DNA from 4 places in the Janthinobacterium sp. PSPC3-1 genome. Region 2 is predicted to be linked to each of the others. Evidence: predicted binding sites of a transcription regulator. Region 2 holds the regulator's gene; each other region holds the start of a gene.

Region 1 (2,203 bases), on a different contig from region 2:
GCATGCGCCTCGGTGCTGAGCGACGTTTCCAGCGCCGCCAGTTTCACCAGCTGGCCGTTGAGCTGGCCGAACTGGGCTTCCGCCTTGATCATGGAATTGGCGGCGATCGACAAGTCCATCTGCGCCATTTCCATGGTTTCCAGCACCGCCTTGCGGTAGGAGCCCAGCGCGCCGCTGGCGCCATCGACCATTGCCAGCTCGGGCCCCTTGGCGGTGGCGCGCAGGGTGGCCAGTTGCCGCGCGATCTCGCCGTGGCGCTGCTTGATCTGTGTTTCCAGCGCTTCCAGGCGGGCCTTGGCAAAGCTGCCATTGGTCCACGACAGCAGCTGGTACATATTGCTGTGCGCATAGCGCACGTCACCGGCCACGTCCAGCGCCGCTTTCAGGTGCGCCATGCGCACCTGCACCATGTTTTCCATCGAGGCATTCTGCCGCACCATGCCGTACCAGGCGCTGGCCGAGCTCAGTACCAGCAACAACAGCACCAGGGTGGGCGCCAGCAACAGCTTGGGGCCGATGCGTAATTTGTCGAGCATATGTCCTCCTGCCTGTGGATGGAAGCCGGGCCAGCCGCGCCGGCCCGCTGTTGTCTATTTCTTGTAGATCCCCGCTTCCAGCACCACGTCGTTGACGCGCAGGATGTAGGTGGTCTTCGGTTCGATCTTGCCGCTGACGGGATTCTTGTACTGGTAATCGACCCAGCCCTTGCCCTGTTTTTGCGCCAGTTCGATGATTTCACGGCGGTATTTCTTGCCGTTCGCATCGGGCACGTCCGTCAGGTCCTTGCCGACGATGGACGGATTGATCGGATGTGCCAGCACGATACCGGTCTTGATGTCGCGCATATCGACATACAGCGAGCCCTGCACGAACTCGGGGTCCTTGGCGCTGAGCCTTTTCATCATCTCTTTTTCACCATGCTGCTTGATGAAGGCGGCGCCCCGTTCCGCCATGGCGATGGCGTCTTTTTCCGTCGGTTCCACGGCGGCGACGGCATGGCCGGCACAAGCAAACATGAGGCACAGCGCGGTGCCGGTCAATACACGTTTCATGATCTGTCCTTTGGTCAGTGATGGGGGAATGCCAGGTCCTAATTTACGTTTTTTGAACGCATGTGAAATTGCGATAGCACAAGTTTTTTCTTGCCTGAATGCAGGTTTATTGACGGCAACAGGGTCAAGGCGGCGTTGTTGATTTAGTGCAATTTCATGCATTTGAGCAAGAACTATGATGGATTTTTCATCCCGCCAACCACCCCCATCCCGACGGAGTAACCATGCCCACGACGAATACGGAATTGCTGCCAGCCAAATTCAAACCCTATACGCGACAGACCATCCACCAGGCGCGGCAATGGGAATGGCTGCCGCCCGAGCAGCGCGAGGCGGTGCAGGTGGTCTCGACAGTATTGCCATTTCGCACCAATGAATATGTGCTTGACCAGTTGATCGACTGGAACAATATTCCCGACGATCCCATCTACCGGCTGGTGTTTCCGCACCGCGACATGCTGCCACCCGAGCAGTACGCCCACCTGCGCGAGCTGGTGCTGGAACGCCAGGACCAGTCCGCCATCGACGCCTGTGTACGCACGATACGCCTGGGCATGAACCCGCATCCGGCCGGCCAGCTGACGCACAATGTGCCGACCATGGACGGCGTGCCGGTGCGCGGCCTGCAGCACAAGTACGGCCAGACGGTGCTGTTCTTTCCCAGCGCCGGCCAGACCTGCCACGCGTATTGCACCTTCTGTTTTCGCTGGCCGCAGTTCGTCGGGATGGACGACATGAAGTTCGATGCACGCGAGTCGAATGAACTGGTGGCCTATCTGAAACTGCATCGCGAAGTGACCGACGTGCTGTTCACGGGCGGCGACCCGATGATCATGAATACGCGGCAACTGGCGGCCTACCTGGAGCCGTTGCTGGACCCGGCGCTCGATCATATCCAGAACATTCGCATCGGCACCAAGTCGGTCGCGTATTGGCCCCAGCGTTTCGTGTCCGACCGCGATGCGGACGACCTGCTGCGCCTGTTCGAGCGCATCGTCCGGTCCGGCAAGAACCTGGCCATCATGGGCCATTACAACCATGCCGTCGAACTGCGTCCCGAGATCGCCCGGCAGGCCGTCAAGCGCATCGTCGGCACGGGAGCCACCTTGCGCATGCAGGGCCCCTTGATACGGCATATCAATGAAGACCCG
Region 2 (2,203 bases):
GGCCGCGAAGTCGAAGACGGCATGATCGAAAACGTGTATCGCCTGCAGATCATGAACACCTCGGAAGAGCAGCAGCACTTCAGGATCGGCGTGTCCGGCTTGCCAGGCTTGAGCCTGGTCACGCGCGAGGAAGTGACCCTGCAGCCGACCGAAACGCTGGGCTGGCCGGTGCGTTTGCGCGTGCCGCACGGCGTCGGCGAGAAGGGCTCGAACAAGATCCATATCGAGCTGCAGTCGCTCGACGATCCGTCCTTGCATGTGCGCGAAAGCGCGGTATTCATCGTGCCGCGTTAAACCAAGAAGCGGCGCCTGGCCTTGCCTGGCGCCGTGTTGAATCAGGAGAAACACCCATGTCCAAGACCGCCAAACTGCAAGCTCCCGTCGATCCCTGGTACAAGCACCGCTGGCCTTGGCTGCTGATGATCGGCCCCGGCCTGTCGGTCGTCGTCGGCAGCTTCATGGGGTACATCGCGTTTACGCAACCCGATGCGCTGGTGGTGGGCGACTACTACAAGAAAGGCAAGGCGATCAACCAGGACTTGCGCCGCGACACCGTCGCCAGCGACCTGGCGATGGATACCAGCCTGGCCTACGACGTGGCGCAATCGCGCATCACCGGTTCCGTGCACAGTTTCGGCAAGGCCTACCAACAGCCTTTGCTGCTGCACCTGGCGCACGCCACCTTGCCGGAAAAAGATATCCGGCTGATGGTGCAGCCCGATGCGGACGGCAATTTTTCGGTATCGCTGCCGATGCTCGAACGCAGCCGCTGGCAGGTGCTGGTGGAAGACCAGCAGCGCGTGTGGCGCCTGTCGGGCATCTGGACCTGGCCGGCCCAGCGCGACATCACCATCCAGGCCGACAAGGAACTGTAATTATTTGCAGACGTCGGTGCCGGCCGTAATCGCCTTGAGTTTGGCCGGCTGCAGGATTTCAATCTCGCGGTTCGACACGCGCAGCCAGCCTTCCTTCTTGAATTTCGACAGCAAACGGCTGATGCTTTCGATCGTCAGGCCCAGGTAGTTGCCAATTTCCTCGCGCGACATGCGCAGCTGGAAATTGCTGCCCGAATAGCCGCGCGCTTCATAGCGCGATGCCAGGTTGACGATAAAGGCGGCAAAGCGCTGCGTCGCCTGCATATTGCCCAGCAATAGCATCACGCTTTGCTCGCGCGTGATTTCCTGGCTCATCATGCGGTGGAAATGGCGCAGCAGGGTCGGCATATTGCCCAGCAATTGTTCCAGGCTGGAAAATGGAATTTCACACACTTCGCTGTCTTCCAGCGCCACCGCATTGCAATGATGGCGATCGGCGCTGATGGCGTCCATGCCCAGCAGTTCGCCGGCCATCTGGAAACCGGTCACCTGTTCTTCGCCACCCTGGTTGATCTGGTAGGTCTTGAAATGACCGAGGCGGATCGCATACAGGTTCTGGAACGCGTCGCCGATACGGAACAGCGAGGCGCCGCGCACCACCTTGCGGCGCCGGCCGATAATCTGGTCGAGACGGTCCATGTCACCCACATCGAGTCCCATGGGCAGACACAACTGGTGCATGCTGCACGTCGCGCAACGCGCACGCAACACTTCCACGTTCACGGTGGGCAGGGTTGGCGTCAAGAGCTCTGGTGTCATGGTGAGTACCTTTTATAAAATACAACAACAAGTTTACTGTATATGCAGAGGTAGTGTGCCAATTTCGGCGAAATACGCCGAATAAACGACTTTCGTCATTTATTTTCATGGCAACCCCGCCACAAGCACACGCTTGCCAAGTTGATGTATTGATAGGAGAATTCCTCATAGCATCTCTCGCAGCGCGCTTGTGCCGCTTGCCCGTTTGCCAAGGATAAGGAAATGATGAAGCCTCTGGGCATTAAAGCAAAAGTCGCGCTGGCCACCAGCCTGACCTCGATCGCCATGATCGCCCTGGTGACCCTGGTGCAAGTGCAGCGCATGCGCGACGATTTCACCAAGGTACTATTAAGCCAGCAGACGGCGATGATCGACCGCACCGCCGAGGAACTCGACGACAAGCTCGGCATGCTGCTCGACGTGATCAGCGAAACGGCGCGCCGCCAGCCGGCCGCGCTGATGGCGCAGCCGGCCCAGTTGCGCCAGTACTATGAGCAGCGCGCCATGCTGGCCCTGTTCGACGACGTGCTGGTGCTCGATGCGCGCGGCAAGGTGATCAGCGACGTGCC
Region 3 (2,203 bases), on a different contig from region 2:
GTGGTGCATATGGCGCACTTCGAACTGGATGCGCGCCAGCGCGTCCTGGCAGGCGGCGGCGCCCTCGGCATCGGCGCTGGCATGGGCGTCGGCATCGGCACGGCGTGGCAGCAAACGCTGCAGGCCGCGCACATTGGCCTCGACGCTGACCAGCGGCGTGCGCAGCTCGTGCGCCACGCTGCCCAGGCCGGCGGCCAGGCCGGCCAGCTTTTGCTGCGTCCCCACATGGCGGCTGACCTTGACCAGCGACAGCACGACGATGGTAAACCAGTGTACCGGCAGTTGCTGCATTACCTGCCTGTCGAGCAGGAAACCCGGATCGCCCAGCACGGCAAACACCGCGCAGGCCAGCAGCGTGCCGCTCAGGTAAGCCAGCGCGGCGATGCGGGTGTCGAAGTGGAACAGTACCACCAGCGCCACCAGCAGCGAGTGCAGCCACAAGGTCGACGCATGGTTCATCAGGAACATCAGGGTAAAGAAAAACGGCAGTTCGAAGGTCAGGCCGACGAACAGATAGACGCTGAACCAGGTATTGCTGAAGCGGTGGGGAAACAGGGCCGGCAGGAACATCAGCGCGGCCATCACGCGCAAGGCCGGCGATTCGTATTCCTGTGGGAAATGGTAATGCCACAAGGTGTAGTACAGGGGCATGCCGAGTGCGCCGCAAAAGGCCAGCAGGCGCACCTGGGCGCGGCGCGCCGGCATATGTTCGATGGCGTCATGGAAATGCAGAAAAGGCTGGAGCAGCCGGCCTTGCCACGGTTTTCCAGCGGAGGACTGCGCATGCGTCATGGTATGGGGCCGTGTTTACTTGTGGTAGATCAATACCATATGATCAGGCCGTTTCCAGTTGAACAGATCGCTATCTGTAGCGGTGTTGAGATACATCAAACTCATAGGAAATGGCTCGCGCATGTTGGATGCGGTAGTTCCCATCCCAACTTTTCAAGGAGTCATCATGTCGCCAGCCCTTTCCTCCTTCTCCACCGTCGCTGCCGCCACGGCCGAACAGCAAATGCCGGCCTTTGTCCGCGCGCGCATGGACGAACACTATGTGGAGCGCATCGAAAAGCTGCTCGGTGGCGAGCACTTGCACCAGTGGGTAGCCATGCCGGCCGATGCGGTCATGCTCGCCGGCAATGATTATCTGAATATCGCCGGCGAACCGGCGCTGCTGGCGGCGCAGGCGAGGGTGCTGCAAGGTGGGGGCGCGATGCTGATGTCGTCCGTCTTCCTGCAGGAAGGCAGCCGCCAGCACCGCCTGGAGGATAAGCTGGCCGATTTCCTCGGCAGCGAAGCGTGCGTGCTGGCGCAGTCGGGCTGGGCCGCCAACGTCGGCCTGCTGCAAAGCCTGGCCGGCCCCGGCATCCCCGTCTATCTCGACATGCAGGCCCATGCGTCGCTGTGGGAGGGCGTGCAGTCCGCGCAGGCGGTGGCCGTGCCGTTCCTGCATAACGACTGCGCCCATCTGCGCCGCCAGTTGGAACGCCATGGTCCGGGCATCATCGTGGTCGACGCGCTGTACAGCACCAATGGCAGCGTGGCGCCGCTGCTGGAGATGGTGGAGCTGGCGGAAAGCAGTGGCAGCATGCTGATCGTCGACGAATCGCATTCGCTGGGCACGCATGGACCTGAAGGAGCGGGCCTGGTGGCCGGACTGGGGCTGGCCCACCGCGTCCATTTTCGTACCGCGTCGCTGGCCAAGGCGTTTGCCGGGCGCGCCGGGTTGATCACCTGCTCGTCGCACTTCAAGGGCTATTTCCTGTCCGCCTCGCGCCCGGCCATTTTCAGCTCCTGCCTGCTCGAGCACGAGCTGGCATGGTTCGACGCCGCACTCGATTTCATCCGCGCTGCCGATGACCGGCGCGCCGCGCTGCGCCAGCACAGCCTGCATCTGCGCCAGGGCCTGCTGAAACTGGGCTACAACGTCAGCGACGGCACGGAGCAGATCATCGCGCTCGAAGCGGGCAGCGAGCCGGACACCCTGGTGCTGCGCAAGGCGCTGGAACGGCATGGCATCTACGGCGCCGTGTTTTGCGCGCCGGCCACGCCGAAAAACCGCGCGCTGGTGCGCCTGACCTTGAATGCCCTGCTGCGCCAGGACCAGGCGCAGCGCCTGCTCGACGCCTGCGCGGCGATCCGTGATGAAGTGGGCCTGGCGCGCTGGCCGTCGACGCGGCGCTTGCGCAAGCTGGCGCTGGTG
Region 4 (2,203 bases), on a different contig from region 2:
GCGGCGCTGAAGTTGCCGTCGAAGCTGTAGGTGTTCTTGGCCGTTGGCAAGGTGGCCGGACCATTCAGGACCAGGCTGCCCAGGTTGGCGCCGGTGGACGAGGTGGCCGCCAGGGTCACCGCCGGGCTGCTGCGGCCGGCCAGGGTACCCAGCACCGACACGCGCACGGCGGCAGGCTTGCCACGCGTCAAACGCAGCGCCGCATCGCTGGCGCTCAGGTTCAGCACTTGCGAAAAATCGATGGCGCCCAGGGTGAACGCCGCCACGGTGCCGGCATTGACGGCGGCGCGCGACGGCGCCGACAGCATCAGGTTGCCGGTGGCCGAGCTTGGCGCCGACACGCGCAGTTCGGTGGCGCTGGCGCTGACGATCGTGGCGGTGGTCGCACCGATGGTGGCGCCATTGACCTGGTCCAGGTTGCTGCCGGCCACGGTCACAATCACATTGGCGCCGCTGATGGCGGTGCTGATCGACGTCACGCCAACGGTCGGCAAGACCGTGAAGGCGGCGCTGGTCAGCGCTTCGTTGAAGGTACCGCGCACGGTCAACTGGCCCGTCACGGCGCCGACCGGCACCACGAAGGTCACGCTGCTGTCGGTATGGCTTTGCACGGTGGCGGCGGTGCCGTTGGCAAACACCACTGCCGTGACATTGGCCATGCCGCTGCCGGTGATGGTCACGCTGCCGCCGACGATGCCGCTGGCCGGTGTCAGTTCGCCGGCCGTCAACGGCAGGTAGACCGTGATGGCCTGGCTGGTGGCGACCGTGCCGCTGGCGGTCACCAGGGTCAGGGCGCCGGTGACCGGCGTGGCCGGCATCGCCAGGGTGGCGCTGCCGGCGCTGACATTGCTCGCAACCAGGGTCACGCCGCCGACCTGGAAGGCCGAGACGCGGTCGAGGTTGCTACCGGTGACCGTCACGCTGGTGCCGATGGCCGCGCTGTTGGCCGAGACGGCCGTCACGGCCGACACCACCGCCGGCGCGGGGTTGGTGGTGGTGGTCGCCACCACGGTGCCGGTACCGCCGCCACCTCCACCGCCGCCGCAAGCGGACAGACCCAGCATGGCAATCAATGCAATAAGCAAATGGTTTTTCATGGCTGGCATCCGTTTCCGCGCAGCGCGACAGCAGGAGAAGTGAAAGAGGTATGTGACATATCGGTGACTTTTGGAGAGAATGTTGATCTAAGGAACCGACATTATGATTGAATAAAATTCCGAAAGACAACTATTAATGACTTTGGTTTAAATACTCTCGGCAGTAATTAACATAACTCACAGACAACCTTTATTTTAGGCATTACCGCTCTCGCTCTGTATTGCTATAGATCAAGCTTTGTTTTCAAATAGAACATTGGCAGTTGGTTCATAAAAAAAAATTTTCACGGATTTACAAAAATGTGGGGATTTTTCCACATAAACAGTGACTATCAAGATGATATCTTTTAAATAATTAACAATTTGGCCGAGATTTTTACAAATGTAATGCGGGAGAGAATGTGAGAGAAAGTGTGATGGCACGATCGCCACGCTTTTTGGCATGCCAATGTGTTGCGTGGACGGCCTATCCGCAGCCGCCAAGGGCTTTTGCCCAAAACCAAAACTGCGCGATGCCGTATAATTTTAGACCCGGTGAACTCAGGCGATTGCCCCCTTCCGCCAGCCTATCCGGCCGGCGCACTCCGTCGGCTGATCCTGCTGATGCGCAACGCCTGCCCACCGCGCCGCCGCCCGTTGCCTATTGAAAGCATGAAATGACCGATACCGTGATCCCCGCCCTGTCCCCGACCGAAGCCTCGTTGCGCGCCATCATGGCGCGCCGGATCATGATCCTCGATGGTGCGATGGGCACGATCATCCAGCAGTACAAGCTCGACGAAGTGGCGTATCGCGGGGGGCCAACTGGCCGCTTCATCGACTTCGCCGCGCCGGCCGACTCGGGTGCGCGCGAGTTGTTCGTCAAAGGCAATAATGAATTATTGACACTGACGCAGCCGCATATCATCCAGGAAATCCACGAGCGCTACCTGGCGGCCGGCGCCGACCTGATCGAAACGAATACCTTTGGCGCCACCACCATCGCCCAGGACGACTATCACATGGCGCACCTGGCCTATGAGATGAATGTGCAGGCGGCAAAACTGGCGCGCGCCGCCTGTGACAAGTATTCCACGCCGGACAAGCCGCGCTTCGTGGCCGGCGCC

The links. The regulator FNR, encoded in region 2, switches genes on or off when oxygen is low (the NO sensors DNR and NnrR bind a similar motif). The targets are predictions, from matches to a motif close to TTGATNNNNATCAA.
Region 1: a site for FNR is predicted at 1,191-1,204, ahead of ACP7B7_RS16625 (KamA family radical SAM protein). Genes of this name have one in related genera too.
Region 3: a site for FNR is predicted at 878-891, ahead of cqsA (alpha-hydroxyketone-type quorum-sensing autoinducer synthase). Genes of this name have one in related genera too.
Region 4: a site for FNR is predicted at 1,319-1,332, ahead of ACP7B7_RS25015 (IPT/TIG domain-containing protein). Genes of this name have one in related genera too.

The regions. Positions count from the first base shown of each region.
Region 1 is NZ_JAFCTQ010000014.1:137,913-140,115, reverse strand. Features, by position in the region: gene ACP7B7_RS16635 (methyl-accepting chemotaxis protein) at 1-536, opposite strand, end outside; gene ACP7B7_RS16630 (cache domain-containing protein) at 591-1,052, opposite strand; gene ACP7B7_RS16625 (KamA family radical SAM protein) at 1,277-2,203, shown strand, end outside.
Region 2 is NZ_JAFCTQ010000031.1:64,626-66,828, forward strand. Features, by position in the region: gene ccoG (cytochrome c oxidase accessory protein CcoG) at 1-294, shown strand, start outside; gene ACP7B7_RS24590 (FixH family protein) at 351-875, shown strand; gene fnr (fumarate/nitrate reduction transcriptional regulator Fnr) at 876-1,634, opposite strand; gene ACP7B7_RS24600 (response regulator) at 1,857-2,203, shown strand, end outside.
Region 3 is NZ_JAFCTQ010000001.1:63,383-65,585, forward strand. Features, by position in the region: gene ACP7B7_RS00305 (sensor histidine kinase) at 1-792, opposite strand, end outside; gene cqsA (alpha-hydroxyketone-type quorum-sensing autoinducer synthase) at 959-2,203, shown strand, end outside.
Region 4 is NZ_JAFCTQ010000033.1:9,990-12,192, forward strand. Features, by position in the region: gene ACP7B7_RS25015 (IPT/TIG domain-containing protein) at 1-1,097, opposite strand, end outside; gene metH (methionine synthase) at 1,754-2,203, shown strand, end outside.